4 regions of the Streptomyces sp. NPDC045778 genome follow, and region 2 is predicted to be linked to each of the others. Evidence: riboswitches for the same ligand, from Rfam matches in the RefSeq annotation. Region 2 holds a riboswitch; each other region holds the start of a gene.
What was found. Region 2 has a riboswitch for cyclic di-AMP ahead of AC07GB_RS06960 (C40 family peptidase). Riboswitches for the same ligand answer to the same signal wherever they lie in the genome.
Positions count from the first base shown of each region.

Region 1: it holds a riboswitch for cyclic di-AMP, as region 2 does, so the genes downstream of both, AC07GB_RS02770 (M23 family metallopeptidase) here and AC07GB_RS06960 (C40 family peptidase) in region 2, are expected to answer to the same signal.
Region 3: it holds a riboswitch for cyclic di-AMP, as region 2 does, so the genes downstream of both, AC07GB_RS23745 (transglycosylase family protein) here and AC07GB_RS06960 (C40 family peptidase) in region 2, are expected to answer to the same signal.
Region 4: it holds a riboswitch for cyclic di-AMP, as region 2 does, so the genes downstream of both, AC07GB_RS20170 (C40 family peptidase) here and AC07GB_RS06960 (C40 family peptidase) in region 2, are expected to answer to the same signal.

Region 1 is NZ_JBWKJZ010000002.1:20,565-24,287, reverse strand. Features, by position in the region: gene AC07GB_RS02775 (PP2C family protein-serine/threonine phosphatase) at 1-946, shown strand, start outside; cyclic di-AMP (ydaO/yuaA leader) riboswitch at 1,178-1,347, shown strand; gene AC07GB_RS02770 (M23 family metallopeptidase) at 1,359-2,540, shown strand; gene AC07GB_RS02765 (aldo/keto reductase) at 2,713-3,657, shown strand; gene AC07GB_RS02760 (PrsW family intramembrane metalloprotease) at 3,660-3,723, opposite strand, start outside.
Region 2 is NZ_JBWKJZ010000004.1:200,002-203,724, reverse strand. Features, by position in the region: gene AC07GB_RS06970 (C40 family peptidase) at 1-39, opposite strand, end outside; gene AC07GB_RS06965 (hypothetical protein) at 376-729, shown strand; gene AC07GB_RS06960 (C40 family peptidase) at 839-2,113, opposite strand; cyclic di-AMP (ydaO/yuaA leader) riboswitch at 2,122-2,277, opposite strand; gene pcrA (DNA helicase PcrA) at 2,583-3,723, shown strand, end outside.
Region 3 is NZ_JBWKJZ010000019.1:13,197-16,919, forward strand. Features, by position in the region: gene eno (phosphopyruvate hydratase) at 29-1,309, opposite strand; gene AC07GB_RS23745 (transglycosylase family protein) at 1,583-2,335, opposite strand; cyclic di-AMP (ydaO/yuaA leader) riboswitch at 2,340-2,525, opposite strand; gene AC07GB_RS23750 (LysM peptidoglycan-binding domain-containing protein) at 2,717-3,723, opposite strand, start outside.
Region 4 is NZ_JBWKJZ010000014.1:195,777-199,499, forward strand. Features, by position in the region: gene AC07GB_RS20155 (helix-turn-helix domain-containing protein) at 1-467, opposite strand, end outside; gene AC07GB_RS20160 (ATP-binding protein) at 738-1,169, shown strand; gene AC07GB_RS20165 (DUF6328 family protein) at 1,188-1,706, opposite strand; gene AC07GB_RS20170 (C40 family peptidase) at 1,925-2,401, opposite strand; cyclic di-AMP (ydaO/yuaA leader) riboswitch at 2,405-2,558, opposite strand; gene AC07GB_RS20175 (hypothetical protein) at 3,116-3,421, opposite strand; gene AC07GB_RS20180 (ATP-dependent Clp protease proteolytic subunit) at 3,430-3,723, opposite strand, start outside.

The DNA.
Region 1 (3,723 bases), on a different contig from region 2:
GCTCGCCACCACCGTGGCGACGGCCGCCGTGTCCTGCGTGGCCGTGCTCGCCCTGCGCATCGACAACCACGCGGGCGTGGACGTCGAGGTCGTCACCTCCTTCGTCACCATGCTCACCGTCGGCGCCCTCGCCGTCGTCATCAACCGCGTCGTGCGCCGCGGCGACGCCCGCCTCGCCTCCGCCCGCTCCATCGCCGAGGCCGCGCAGCGGGCCGTCCTGCCGCAGCCGGACCCGCGCATCGGCGGCCTCGACGTCGCCGCCCGCTACGAGGCCGCGCAGGCCGGCGCCTTCATCGGCGGCGACCTGTACGCCGTGCAGGACACCCCGCACGGCGTACGGCTCGTCGTCGGCGACGTACGCGGAAAGGGCATGGGCGCGGTGGCCGCCGTCGCCGTCGTCATCGGCGCCTTCCGCGAGGCCGCCGAGCAGGAGGCCACCCTGGAGGCCGTGGCGCAGCGCCTGGAGCGTGCCCTCGCGCGCGAGGGCACGCGGCGCGACGGGCTGGACGCCTTCGAAGGGTTCACCACGGCCGTCCTCGCGGAGATCCCGCGCGGCGGCGGGACCGTACGGCTCGTCAACCGCGGCCACCCCGAGCCGCTGCTGCTGCGCGCCGACGGACGCCTGTGCGTGCTCTCGCCCGCCGAACCCGCCCTGCCGCTCGGCATGGGCGACCTCGGCGCCTGGCCCGACCGCGCGGACGAGACCGACTTCCCGCCCGGCTCCACGCTGCTGCTCTACACCGACGGGCTCAGCGAGGCCCGGGACGCGCGAGGCGTCTTCTTCGACCCCGCGATCCGGCTCGGCGGCCGCGTCTTCTCGGGCGCGGACGCCCCCGACGCGCTCCTGTCCACCCTCGTCGCCGAGGTCGTCGACCACACCGGCGGCGGCGCCAACGACGACATGGCGCTCCTCGCCGTACGACGGCCCGTCACACCCCGTGACTGATCCGGGCCCCAGCGCAGCGCAACTGATGCCCCGTCACCTCCGGATGGAGATCGATTCGGCTGCGCTGGGTCATGGCGCGTGCTCAACTCGCCCTATTCGCAACCCTGATGTCCCGTTGTGTTCGTGGCGTAAGCGTTAACGATCAACCCGAACAGCTTGGAATACCGACCCGCTGTCTATTAACGTTCGATAACGCAGCGCGGTCGTCCCAGCCGTCACACCCGGCGGCTCCGCGCGCACGCGCCTAATCCCGCAAGGGAGCCGGGGAACCACCATCTTGGGGTGAATCGGACGCCTCTCGTGTACGCGGACCCGTATCCGCCGTCCGCGAGGAGCGGCCGTAGGAGACCTTCCTGCTCCGAACCCGTCAGCTAACCCGGTAGGCGAGAAGGAAGGAAAGGAGTGCGCCCCCGTGGCGTCCAACCGGCCTGCCCCAGAAGCGCTCTGCATACCGAACGGCAGTCTCACCGAGGGCGGTGTCGGTGGTGACGGCGGCGAAGGACCCGGGGGACACACCGGGTTCGCCGACTACGCCACCTCCTCCGCACCCGCCGGGCACGCCGGGCATGCCGGGCATGCCGGTTACGCCGGTTACGCCACCCAGGAGCCCCCGGCCTCCTGGGAGGAGTGGAACCCCACGGCGGAGACCGTCCGCCCCGTGCGCGGCAAGCACCGCATCCACAAGAAAGGCGGCGGCGGCCTCGCCCGCAGCTCCACCGTCCTCGGCGTCGGCGTCATCGCCGCCGTCGGCGCGGGCGGCATCGCCACCGCGCAGGGCGGCAAGCCGCCCGTCTCCATCTCCCTGCCGGACATGGCGTCCGTCGCGGACTCGCTGCCCGGCGTCGGCTCCCTGGTCGACGGCGACGCCGCGGCGGAGCCGGCCACCGCCGCGGCCGCCGCCCCGCTCAGCTCCGCGGGCGTCACCGACGCCGACGCCCAGCAGGGCACCACGGACGCGGGCGAGGCCCTGCGGGCCCGCATCCTCCAGCAGGCCGAGAACCAGCGCCACCGGGCGGACGACGCGCAGCGCAGACAGGCCGAGGACGCGGCCGTCGCGAAGGCCGCCGCGACCGCCACGGCCCAGCAGGACAAGGCCGAGGCCCAGGTGAAGGCCAAGGCCGCCGAGGAGAAGCGGAAGAAGGAGGAGGCGGCCCGCAAGAAGCGCGAGGCCGAGCGCCTCGCGAAGCTCGCCAAGAGCTTCACCCTCCCTGCCTCCTCGTACGTCCTGACCTCCCACTTCGGCGACTCCGGCGCCATGTGGTCCTCCGGCCACCACACCGGCCTCGACTTCGCGGGCTCCAGCGGCAGCCCGCTCAAGGCCGTCCACTCCGGCACCATCAAGGAGGCGGGCTGGGCGGGCGCGTACGGCTACCGCACGGTCCTGGAGCTGGAGGACGGCACCCAGATCTGGTACTGCCACCAGTCCTCGCTCGGCGTCAGCGTGGGCCAGAAGGTCAGCACGGGCGACGTCATCGGCCGCATGGGCGGAACGGGCAACGTCACCGGGGTGCACCTCCACCTGGAGGTCAAGACGAGCGGCGGCGCGACCATCGACCCGCTGGCCTGGCTGCGGGACAAGGGCCTGAACCCGTGAACCGCTGAACCCCTGACCCCTGGCACCGCGCGGCCGCTGCCCGCGTGGGCCCCTCCGACTCCGGCGGTCCTGGCGACGACCCCCCGACGCCAGGGCCGCCGGTCACGTCCTTCAGCCGAAAACGGCCGCCTCCCGCCGGAATTCCCAACTCCACAAGGACGTTGGCCCCCGTATGACCACTCTTCGCCCTCTGGGATCGTCCGACCTCGAAGTCTTCCCGCTCGCCCTCGGTGGCAACGTCTTCGGCTGGACCGCCGATAAGGACCAGTCCTTCGCCGTCCTCGACGCCTACGCCGCCGCGGGCGGAAACTTCATAGACACCGCCGACGCCTACTCCTTCTGGGTGCCCGGCAACAAGGGCGGCGAGTCCGAGACCGTCCTCGGGCAGTGGATGGCCGCGCGTGGCAACCGCGCCGACGTCGTGGTCGCCACCAAGGTCGGCGCGCTGCCCGACTACAAGGGCCTCTCCGCGAGCACCATCAAGGCCGGCGCCGAGGAGTCGCTGCGCCGCCTCGGCACGGACTACATCGACCTGTACTACACGCACTACGACGACCCGTCGGTGCCCGTCGAGGAGTTCATCACCGCCCTCGACGACCTGGTGCGGTCCGGCAAGGTGCGCGCGATCGCCGCGTCGAACATCACCGCCGAGCGCCTCCAGGAGTCCCTCGACTTCTCCGACCGCGAGGGCCTCGTGCGGTACGTGGCGCTCCAGCCGCACTACAACCTCGTCTCGCGCGACACCTACGAGGGCCCCCTCCAGGAGATCGCGTCCCGCTCCGGGCTCGCCGCCGTCCCGTACTACGCGCTGGCCTCCGGCTTCCTGACCGGCAAGTACCGCCCGGGCACCGAGGTCGACAGCGCCCGCGCCGAGAGCGCGGGCCAGTACCTGGCCACCGAGCGCGGCCGCCGCGTCCTGACCGCACTCGACGAGGTGGCGAAGGCCCACGACGCGCAGGTCGCCACCGTCGCCCTCGCCTGGCTCGCCGCACAGCCGACCGTGGCGGCGCCGATCGCCTCGGCCCGCACCGTCGAGCAGCTGCCCGCGCTGCTCGCGGTGGCCGACCTGGAGCTGACCGAGGCGCAGCTCGCGGCGCTCACGGCGGCCGCCGCCTGACGTCAGGGCCGATAGGGGTTGTGGCACGGGGGGAGCGCCGGGCCGTACGCCCCGACGGGCCCGTAC
Region 2 (3,723 bases):
GCTGAGCGGGCGCTGTTTCGGCTTGCGGTGCTGTGCCACGGAGGCTCCACGTCCTTCCACAGTGGCCAGGTCCGGGTCCGGCGGCGCCTCGCACAGGGGGGACGGGGCGCCGCCGGACTTCTCGGCGGTGGTGCCCGGCTGCCGTCCCTGGTCCGGACGACGGTGGGGAGCCGGTCACCGGTCATGGACGCTAAACCTCGCCGTCACCGGGTCGTGCCCTGTTGTGCGGAAGTGGCGCCCGCGGCCCGCTCGTGACCGGACGCGACCACCTCGGCGGCCGGTCGGAGTCCGCTTCACCCGCTCCTGTGACCGATGTGGCGTTTGTGGCCCACCTGCCTGATGGGGGGTGATACGGGCCCGGTTAGGCTCCGCCCCATGGACGTACTCATCCATCTCTTCGTCGGCCTGCACATCATCGGCATCGCCTCGCTCCTGGGCGGCTTCCTGACCCAGATGAAGGCGATGGGTGAGGGCACGGCCCGCTTCAGCCCCGCGATGCTGCACGGCGCGCTCACCATGTTGATCACTGGCGTGGTCCTGGTCGGCCTGAACCAGGCCGACGACAACGAGGTCAACAACCTCAAGATCGGCATCAAGATGGCGGTCCTCGTCGTGATCCTCGGGCTGGTGTACCTGAAGCGGGACGAGGAGAAGGTGGACAAGGCGATGTTCGGCGCGGTCGGCGCGCTGACGACGGCGAACATCTTCATCGCCGTCCTGTGGACGTAGCCGCCCGCCGCCCACGTTTTCGGCCCTCTACGGAGAAGAGCGAATCTTCTCCGTAGAGGGCCGAAAAGTAGAGGGCCGAAAACGTGTCGCCGTCCTACGGAGACGTGGCTCAGGCGGGCCGGACCACGCTGTGGATCGGCATGTAGTAGATCGACTCGACGCGTACGTTCGCGCCCGGCTTGGGGGCGTGGATCATCTTGCCGTTGCCTATGTAGATCCCGACGTGGCTGATGTCGTCGTAGAAGAAGACCAGGTCACCGCGTTTGGCGCTGGAGGTGGACACCTTGGTGCCGGCCTTCACCTGGTCCCAGGTGGTGCGGGGCAGCGAGATCCCGGCGGTCCTCCACGCGGCCTGTGTGAGCCCCGAGCAGTCGTACGAGCCGGGGCCGGTGGCGCCCCACACATAGGGCTTGCCGATCTGCTGCTCGGCGAAGGAGATCACCTTCTCGGCCTTCGCGGCGTACCCGCCGCCCGTGCTCCCGGAACCGGAGCCGGAACCGGAACCGGAACCCGGGCCCGAGCCGGAATCCGAGCCGGAGCCGGAGTCGGCGCCCGACCCCGCCCCCGTCCCGGACCCGGCCCCAGCCCCCGAGCCTTCGCCGGAGCCCCGCTCCCGCTCGCGCTCCCGCCGCGCCTCCTCCGCCTTCCGCTTGCGCTCCGCCTCGGCCTGCTCACGGGCCAGCTCGGCGGCCTTGCGCCGGGCGGCCTCCTGCTTCCGCTTCTCGATGGCGGCGAGCCGCGCCTTGTCCTCGGCGGTCAGCTTCGAAAGGAGCGTGCGGGCCTCGCCGAGCTTGGCCTGGACGGTCTGCTTGCTCGTCTTCAGCTCGTCACGGGAGGCGCCGAGCGTCTTCAGGCTCTTCGCGGCCTTCGCGCGCTGCTTGGTGGCCGCGACCTGCTGGGTCCGGTAGTCGTCGACCGCCTTCTTCTGGCGGCTGGTGAGCCGGTCCGCGAGGTGGTTCTGGTCGAAGAAGCCCTTCGGGTCGTCGGCGAGCATCATCGCGGCGGTCTCGGAGACGGCGCCCGTGCGGTACTGGGCGGCCGCGAACGAGCCGAGCCGCTGACGGGCCTCGTTCAGGTCGTCCGTGCGCTCGGCGACGTCGTCCAGGAGCTTGTCGACGTGCTTGCGCTGCTTGTCGGTGCGTTCCTTGGCCGAGTTGTACTTCTGGGTGGCCACGCCCGCCTGGTGGTACAGGTCGTCGACCTTCTTCTGGACCTCTTCGAGACTCGGCTCGGCGGGCCCGGTGGGCCGTGAGGGGGCGGACGGCGCCGCGTTCGCGCTCTGTGACAGGAGCGCTACGGAGGTCAGCGCGGCCGTGGTGATGCCGAGGCCGGGGGCGGTGCGCGCCAGGGGTGAGCGGGTGCGCGGCTTGCGGTGCGACGCCAAGGGAGGCGACTCCTTCCGTGGACCGCCTACCGGGTTAGCTGTCGGGTTCGGGCGGTTCGGAAGGGCTGCCCTACCGGCCCGTACGCGGTGCGGCGGGACGGATTCACCCCAAGATCATGGTGGGTCCCCGGCTCCGGGCGCGCCGGGATCGGCGCGCGTGGGACTCGGCGGAGGCCGCGCGGCCCGGCGTGGTTCGCCGGTTTGGGGGGACGTGCGGCCCGCGGAGCACGCTAGCCAACTCCTGTGGCGCGGGGGAAGATTGATGTTCGATATGCCCGATACATTTTCGTGACTTTATGCACCCTCGCCGCGCCCCCGCACCCTCCCCGGCACCGCCCTGACCCGCCTCACCTGCGGCGTGGCCCCGCGTGGCCGCCCCGCGGCGCCCCGTGGGGCGGGCCCGGGCGGCCGCGGCGGTGGCCGGAACCCGGGGCGGGTTGTCAGTGGGGCCGCCTAGACTCGGGAGGCGATGAGCAGCCTCTTTGACGACAGCTTCCTGGCGGACCTCAAGCCCTCGCAGGGCGCTGAGGAGGAGCCCCCGCCGCCGCCCGAGGACAGCGCTCCGGAGCCGATTCCGGACGACCTGTTCGACGGGAAGTTCGACGCGCCCGCGCCCCGTGACGGGTACTACCGGGACGGTGCCCCGCGCCCGGCCCTCGACCCGGCGGCCCTCCTCGACGGGCTGAACGAGAACCAGCGCGCGGCCGTGGTGCACGCCGGCTCCCCCCTGCTCATCGTCGCGGGCGCGGGCTCCGGCAAGACCCGCGTGCTGACGCACCGCATCGCGTATCTGCTCGCCGAGCGCGGGGTGCACCCCGGCCAGATCCTCGCGATCACGTTCACGAACAAGGCCGCGGGCGAGATGAAGGAGCGCGTCGAGCAGCTCGTCGGCCCGCGCGCGGGCGCGATGTGGGTGTCGACGTTCCACAGCGCGTGCGTGCGCATCCTGCGCCGCGAGTACAAGAAGCTGGGCTTCACGTCCTCCTTCTCGATCTACGACGCCGCGGACTCCAAGCGCCTGATGGCCCTGGTCTGCCGGGACCTGGACCTGGACCCGAAGAAGTTCCCGCCCAAGTCCTTCAGCGCCAAGATCTCGAATCTGAAGAACGAGCTGATCGACGAGGAGGACTTCGCCGCCCAGGCCGCCGACGGCTTCGAGAAGACCCTCGCCCAGGCGTACGCGATGTACCAGTCGCGGCTCCGCGAGGCCAACGCCCTCGACTTCGACGACCTGATCATGACGACGGTGCACCTCCTGCGCGCCTTCCCGGACGTGGCCAAGCACTACCGCCGCCGCTTCCGCCACGTCATGGTCGACGAGTACCAGGACACGAACCACGCGCAGTACGCGCTGGTACGCGAGCTGGTCGGCCCCTCTCTCGCGGAGGGCGAGGAAGGCGAGGAGCCCGGCGAGCTGTGCGTGGTCGGTGACGCCGACCAATCAATCTACGCCTTCCGCGGTGCCACGATCCGCAACATCCTCCAGTTCGAGGAGGACTACCCGGACGCCACCACGATCCTCCTGGAGCAGAACTACCGCTCCACGCAGACGATCCTCAGCGCCGCCAACGCGGTCATCGAGCGCAACGAGAGCCGCCGCCCCAAGAACC
Region 3 (3,723 bases), on a different contig from region 2:
CTGGCTAGGGCTTAGCCCGTGAAGAGGCTCAGCCCTTGAAGCGGGGGAACGCGCTGCGGCCGGCGTACACCGCGGCGTCGTCGAGGATCTCCTCGATGCGCAGCAGCTGGTTGTACTTGGCGACGCGGTCCGAGCGGGCCGGGGCGCCGGTCTTGATCTGGCCGCAGTTCACCGCGACGGCGAGGTCGGCGATGGTGACGTCCTCGGTCTCGCCGGAGCGGTGGGACATCATGCACTTGAAGCCGTTGCGCTGGGCCAGCTCGACGGCGTCCAGGGTCTCGGTGAGCGAGCCGATCTGGTTGACCTTGACGAGCAGCGCGTTGGCCGCGTCCTCGTCGATGCCGCGCTGGAGGCGCTCCGGGTTGGTGACGAAGAGGTCGTCGCCGACGATCTGGACCTTGTCGCCCAGCTTCTCGGTGATGATCTTCCAGCCGTCCCAGTCGTCCTCGTACAGCGGGTCCTCGATGGAGACCAGCGGGTACGCGGAGACCAGCTCGGCGTAGTAGTCGGTCATCTCGGCGGCCGAGCGGGACTTGCCCTCGAACTCGTAGACGCCGTCCTTGTAGAACTCGGACGCGGCGACGTCGAGCGCGAGCGCGATCTGCTCGCCGGGCACGTAACCGGCCTGCTTGATGGCCTCGACGATGAGGTCGAGGGCCGCGCGGTTCGACTCCAGGTTCGGCGCGAAGCCGCCCTCGTCGCCGAGGCCGGTGGACAGGCCCTTGTTCTTCAGGACCTTCTTCAGCGTGTGGTAGACCTCGGCGCCCCAGCGCAGGGCCTCGGAGAAGGACTCCGCGCCGATCGGGGCGATCATGAACTCCTGGATGTCGACGTTGGAGTCCGCGTGGGACCCGCCGTTCAGGATGTTCATCATCGGCACCGGCAGCAGGTGCGCGTTCGGACCGCCGAGGTAACGGAAGAGCGGCAGGTCGGAGGCCTCGGACGCGGCGTGGGCCACGGCGAGCGAGACGCCGAGGATGGCGTTGGCGCCGAGGGAGCCCTTGTTGTCCGTGGCGTCCAGGTCGAACATGGCCTGGTCGATCAGGCGCTGCTCGGTGGCGTCGTAGCCGACCAGCTCCGGGCCGATCTGCTCGATGACGGCGAGGACGGCCTTCTCCACGCCCTTGCCGCCGTAGCGGTTGGCGTCTCCGTCGCGGAGTTCGATGGCCTCGAAGGCGCCGGTGGAGGCGCCGGAGGGGACGGCGGCACGGCCGGTGGAGCCGTCGTCGAGGCCGACCTCGACCTCGACCGTGGGATTGCCTCGGGAGTCCAGGATTTCCCGGGCTACGACGACGTCGATGGACGGCACGAGCATCTCCTTCTGGGATGTGACGCGGGGTACGCGGGGGTACTGGGGCCGCGCTGGCCCCTGCGAGACGAGCCTAACCGGCTCCGGGGCATCGGCCAGCCGACCGCCCCTCACATGGACGGGCCGGACGGCCGGTGGAGCCTGGCGCGGATAGTTCCCTCATGAAACAAACTACCGGACCAAAAGGTACCGCCCCGGTGCGGCGGGGGGACGCGCACCGGGGCGGTAGCCGGGTAAGCGGGTGGCTCCGGGCGCTGCCGGGGCCGGGGCGGGTCAGCTGAGGTGCAGCTGCTGGCCCGGGTAGATGAAGTCGGCGTCGGAGACGATGTCGTCGTTGAGCTGGTACAGCTTCTGCCAGCCGCCCTTGACGTCGTGCTCCTGGGCGATCTTGGACAGGGTGTCGCCGGTCTCGACCTTGTACTCGCCGTCGCCCTTCTTCACGACCTTGCCGGTCGGGGTCTGGACGGTCTTCTTCTCGACCTGCGGGGCGGCCTGCTGCGGCTGGTGCTGCGGCTGCGCCTGCGGCTTGGGAGCGGCCTGCTGCTGCGGCTGGGCCTGCTGCTGCGGCTTCGGCTTGGCCTGCTGCTGCGGCTGCTGCTGCGGCTGCTGCTGGCCGCCGCCGGAGGAGCCGCCGCCGGTGTACGGGGAGCTGGACAGGCCCACGCCGCACTTCGGCCAGGCACCCTTGCCCTGGCCCGCGAGGACCTTCTCGGCGATCTCGATCTGCTGGGCCTTGGACGCCTTGTCGGCGGTCGGCGCGTACTTCGTACCGCCGTACGCGGCCCAGGTGGAGGCGGAGAACTGCACGCCGCCGTAGTAGCCGTTGCCGGTGTTGATGGACCAGTTGCCGCCGGACTCGCAGGCGGCGACGCGGTCCCACTCGGCGGGAGTGGCGGCATTGGCCGTGCCGGCCGCCATCAGCGGGGCGGCGACAGCGGCACCGGTGACACCGACGACGGTGGCGGCGCGAGTGGCCTTGTCGAGCTTGGTCGGACGGCGGTGCTTGCCCTTGCCGGAACGCAGCATGAAGTGATCCCCTCACCGACGCCTGCGAGGTGAGCTGTCGGGTTCGGGCGGGTGAGTGCCCGGCCGCACGTCCTAGCGCGCGACTTCACCCCTAGCCGTGTCCGTGCGTCCCGCGGTCTCACGACCGCTCAACGTCCGGGCCCGGCACTTACCTTGGGTCCCCCGCTCCTGCCTTCGGCGCTCGAAGCGACGACTGTTCCCGTCCGGCCGTTGGCAGGATTCGGCGTACCGACCGGCGGGGCCCGCTGTGGCGAGCGGTCATGACCGTAGACAGGCAATCATCCGAATTTCAAAGACGATCAGGGCTTCTGAGACCCATCTCTCACTTGCCTCTCACCGCCTTTAAACCGGACATTCATCGCGAACCGCCGGGCAACTGCCCTACTTTTCGCCCGACTTCTCCTTGTCCTCGACGGCCTCGCGCTTCGCGTCCGCGCTCAGTTCGAGCCGCTGACCGGGGAGGATGAGGTCCGGGTCGGAGCCGACGGTCTTCTTGTTGCCCGCGTACAGATCCGTCCAGCCGCCGTCAAGGTCGTGGCTGTCCGCGATCGCCGAGAGGTTGTCGCCGGAGCGGACCGTGTACGTGCCCGCGCCGCGCTCGGCGCCGGGTACCTCACGCGCGTCGCCGCGCGAGGCGTGACGGCCGGGGCCGGTGTCGCCGGACGAGGCGTTCTCGTCGGCGCGGTCGCCGCGGTGGCGGCCGGAGGTCCGCTCGTCGGACGAGGCGTCGGACGGGGCGTCCGAGCCCGGCGTGGCGCCGCCGGAGCCCTCCGGCGAAGCACTGTCGTCCGCAGCGGACTTGCCGGGCTCATCGGCGGGCTTGCGGTGCTTGCCGCCGCTCTGGCGCGATCCGCCTTCGGCGTCCTCGGCGCCCTTCTCGCCCTTCTCGCCCTGGGCGGCGCCCGCGTCCTCGCCGTCCGTTTCGTGACTCTTGTCTCGCGATCCGGCGGAACCGCCGGGCCTCTCGGCCTTCTCGGAGCCGTCCGCGTCCTCGGCGGTGCCCGCGTCGCCGGACTCGGCTCCCTCGCGCTCGCCCTTCGCGTCCTTGTCCTTGCCGGACTCAGGGGAGCCGGCGGACTCGCCGGAGTCCTGCGCGCGCGGCGGGGCCGACGGCAGGCCCGGGTCGACGTCGGCGGCCTCGCCGCCCTTCGCCAGGCCCGCGGCCGGGGCGCAGTTCGGCCAGGCGTCGGGGCCCCGCGCGGCGAGGACGTTCTCGGCGACGTGGATCTGCTGGGAGCGGCTCGCCTGGTCGGCGCTCGGCGCGTAGGAGAGGCCGCCGTACCGCTCCCAGGTGTCCTGGGTGAGCTGGAGGCCGCCGTAGTAGCCGCTGCCCTTGGCGCTCCACGCGCCACCGCTCTCGCACTCCGCGACCTTGTCCCACGTCTCGG
Region 4 (3,723 bases), on a different contig from region 2:
AGGCGCACCTGCACGAGGGCCTCGACCTGTTCCTCGGGCCGCCCGCCGAGCGCGGCACGTGTCACCGCGCGGGCGTACTCGGGCGTCTGCAACAGGCCGGGGACCACCGTGGTCTCCAGGGTGCGCACCCGGCAGGCCTGCGACTCCAGGCTGATGAAGTCGCGGTACGCGGGCGGCAGGAGCCCCCGGTAGGCGTGCCACCAGTGGTGGCGCCCGTGCTCGTCGTCCCCGCCCGCGAGCGCGACGAGCAGCTCCCGCAGATGCGGGTCCTGCACCCCGTACGCTTCCAGGAGGAGTCGTACGTCGGTGGCCTTCACGCCGCTGCGGCCCGTCTCGATCCGGCTCACCTTCGACTGGTGCCAGCCCACGAGCGAGGCGGCCTCGCCGCTCGTGAGCCCGGCCTCGGCGCGCAGCGCCCGCAATTCCGCGCCGAGCTTGCGACGGCGCACCGCGGGACCGTACTGCATGGCTGTCTCCTTCTGGGTCCTTCCGGAGGCCGGGGGTCGGCGCCACCGGTAGGGGACGGTAGAGGAACTGCCAGTGTTGCGCCCAAATACGGTCTGCCGTCGCAGAGTTCACCGCTTCGAGCGACAGATATATGCACATCTCGGTGGATCGGCGGGCGCGGCCCTCGCGAGAGTGGCAATCTGGCGCGAAGCACCAGCTCCGGGACGATCCTCGAGTACTTCCGCCACGCGTCGGAAGTACGGTCCCGGTGGGAAAGGGACGGCGCCGTCATGGCAGACCACCAGGAAGCATCAGTCACCCTGCCGAGCGACCCTGTCTCGGTCTCCACCGCCCGCAGGTACGTCGGGGACATCCTGACCGAGTGGGGCCTTCCGGCCGACGCCGACGTGGCCGACACCGTGCGGCTCATCGTCTCCGAGCTGGCCACCAACGCGGTGCAGCACACCCTCGGCCTCTCGCCCACCTTCACCGTGGACGTCCGGCTCGACCGCGACGAGCGGCTGCGCATCGGCGTCACGGACAGCCACCCGCGTTTCCCCAAGCGGCTGCCCGCCGCCGTCCAGCAGGACAACGGCAGAGGCATGGTCATCGTCCGCTGGCTCGCCGCCGAGTGCGGCGGCAGACTCACGGTCTGCCCCACGGACGAGGGCGGCAAGACCGTGTGGATCACGCTGCCGTGGTCGGTGCCGGTGCAGAGCTGACGCTCCCGCCGCGCGGGGTCAGCGCCGCCGGTCCGTGCGGCCGACGAGGCGGGGCAGCACGCCCCACAGCCCCCCGCACACCAGGAACGTGCCCACGGCCGCCAAAATGCCGTCCGTGCGGCCCACGGCCACGTCGACGACGAGCAGGACGGACCCGGTGAGCGCGAGCACGAGGACCGCGAGCCCGGTGGCGGCGAGTCGCGAGGACACCTGCACGATCAGTGGTTTGGCGCCGCGCCCGAACAGGGTGCGGTGCACCGCGGCGGGCGCCGTGAACAGCGCGGCAGCGAGCACCGCGAGCAGCAGCGTGATGACGTACGTGGCGCGCTGCACGGAGTCGAGGGTGGGGAAGCGTGGCGTGAAGGCGAGGGTGAGCAGGAACGCGAAGAGGATCTGCACACCGGTCTGGGTGACCCGCAGTTCCTGGAGCAGTTCGGAGAAGTTGCGGTCGGCCCGCTCCAGCGGGGTCTCGTTGCGCGTGTGCCGGGAACCGGTCGGTCTGGTCGTGCCCGTGGCATGGGGGTGATGGTCGGCCATGGTCCACGAGTATCCGCATGGGGCCGCTCCACTCCCGTCCTGACGGCGGGGCCGGCCGGGTGACGTCGGCGGGGGCGCTGTCGCGGCCCGTCGTCCGGGCCGCCGTCGGGGGTGGTGCCGCCGTCCGGGCCCTGACCGGACGGCGGCGAAAGGTGCTGGTGGAGCCCTGTGCGGGCGACGGCGCGGGCCCTGAGAAAGGCCGCCGCCCGCGGGCCGGGTCAGCGGACCCGGCCGTACCAGACCTGGTTGGTCCAGATCTTTTCGAGCCGCACCACGGTGCCTCGCTTCGGGGCGTGCCAGATCTTGCCCTTACCGGCGTATATGCCGACGTGGTAGACGTTCCGGCCGGAGTGGAAGAACACCAGGTCCCCGCGGGTGCGGCTGGCGGAGGACACCTTGCGGGTCTTGTTGTACTGCTGCTGGGCGGTGCGGGGCAGCTTCTTGCCCACGCGCTTGTACGAGTAGAGCGTCAGTCCGGAGCAGTCGAACCGGTTCGGTCCGACCGCGCCGTAGCGGTACGGGGAGCCCTTCTTGGACGCCGCGACCTTGAGCGCCTTGGTCCCGTGCGAGGTGGCCGCTTGTGCTTCCCCCGTGAGTCCGGGGGCCACGAGGGTGCCGCCCACGGCGGCGAGGGTGAGAGCCGAAGCCGTACTGGCCCTCGTCAGCAGCGACGGAACACGATGCAGCGCAGTCATGCGCAACCCTTCGTCAGCCGCCTGTGAAGGATGACCTGTCGGGTTCGGGCAGGCGAAGATGCCCGGCCGCGCGATGCGACTTCACCCCAAGGGCCTTCCGGACTTGCCGGACGGCCCGCCTTGCTGGGTCCTCCACTCCTGCCGGTGCACAGATGTCGACCGGGCATCCGGGCGGCGGCAGGACTCGGCGTCCGCTCGGATCGCCCCGCCGCCTGTGGCGGGGGCTTGTCGTCGGAAGGGATCTTCACCCGAGAGAGGCGAAAAAGCCGAGCCGGATCAGCGGTATGTGAGGCTCCTCACGGCTGACCCGTTCCGGTGGACAACGGCCGAATAGGGTCTAGGTCACACTCGGAGATGATTGCCCCATCAGCGCCGGAACGCCCGAATCCGGCTGTGGTGTAAGGGAGTTGCGCGACTTCGGGGGTCCGCCGGGACGATCGCCGATTACGCAGAAGGGGCGATCATCTCTGGTCATCTCCGGGGCAACCCCGGACTCGGGCCGACATCCGCGCACACCGGCAACGGACGGATGGCGCGGGCGCGCTGGGTCCGGGGCGCGTTCCACGGTGTCAGATGCGACCGGCGCACCGGGCTGCCAGGCCGAAAACGGAATGAGGTCTGGCTGGAAGTGTGGCACGGGACACACGGTCATGGGGGGTGAATCGGACTGAATCATGACGGACCCTCATCGTGTCGCCGGCGCCGGGCCCTCGGTCAATGCCCCGTCGGTGGCGGCATCGTCACGCGCGCGGCGCGCCGCTCGCCGTCCAGGACGCGCAGCGCACGCGCGAGCGTCGGCGCGTGCACCTCGCTCTCCCCACGCTGATGCATGAGCGCCAGCGCGTCCCGCAGTTCGGTCGCCCGGGTGACCAGCGCCTGCGCGGCGCGCAGGCCGCCGTAGGTGTGCTCGGCGCGGGCCGGGTTGATCCGGCCGAGGAGGTCGAGGACCGCCAGATAGGCGTCGACGAGGTCGCCCTCGGCGCGGGTCAGCGCGGGCAGCGGCGGCAGTTCCGGAAGCACCCCCCGCCTCACTCCGCGTCCGGGCGCGCGGCCTTGCGGCTCGGGACGACCCGGTCCACCAGACCGTAGGCGAGGGCGGCTTCGGCGTCGAGCACCGTGTCCCGCTCGATGTCCGCCGAGACCTGCCCGGGCGTACGCCCGGTGTGCCGGACGAGCATCTCCTCCAGGAGCGCGCGGGTGCGCCGCAGTTCCTCCGCCCGGATGCTCAGGTCGGTCGGCTGGCCGCGCACCGGCTCGGGCAGCGCGGGCTGCTGGAGCAGCACCCGGGCGCCGGGCAGGATCGCCCGCTTGCCGGGTGTGCC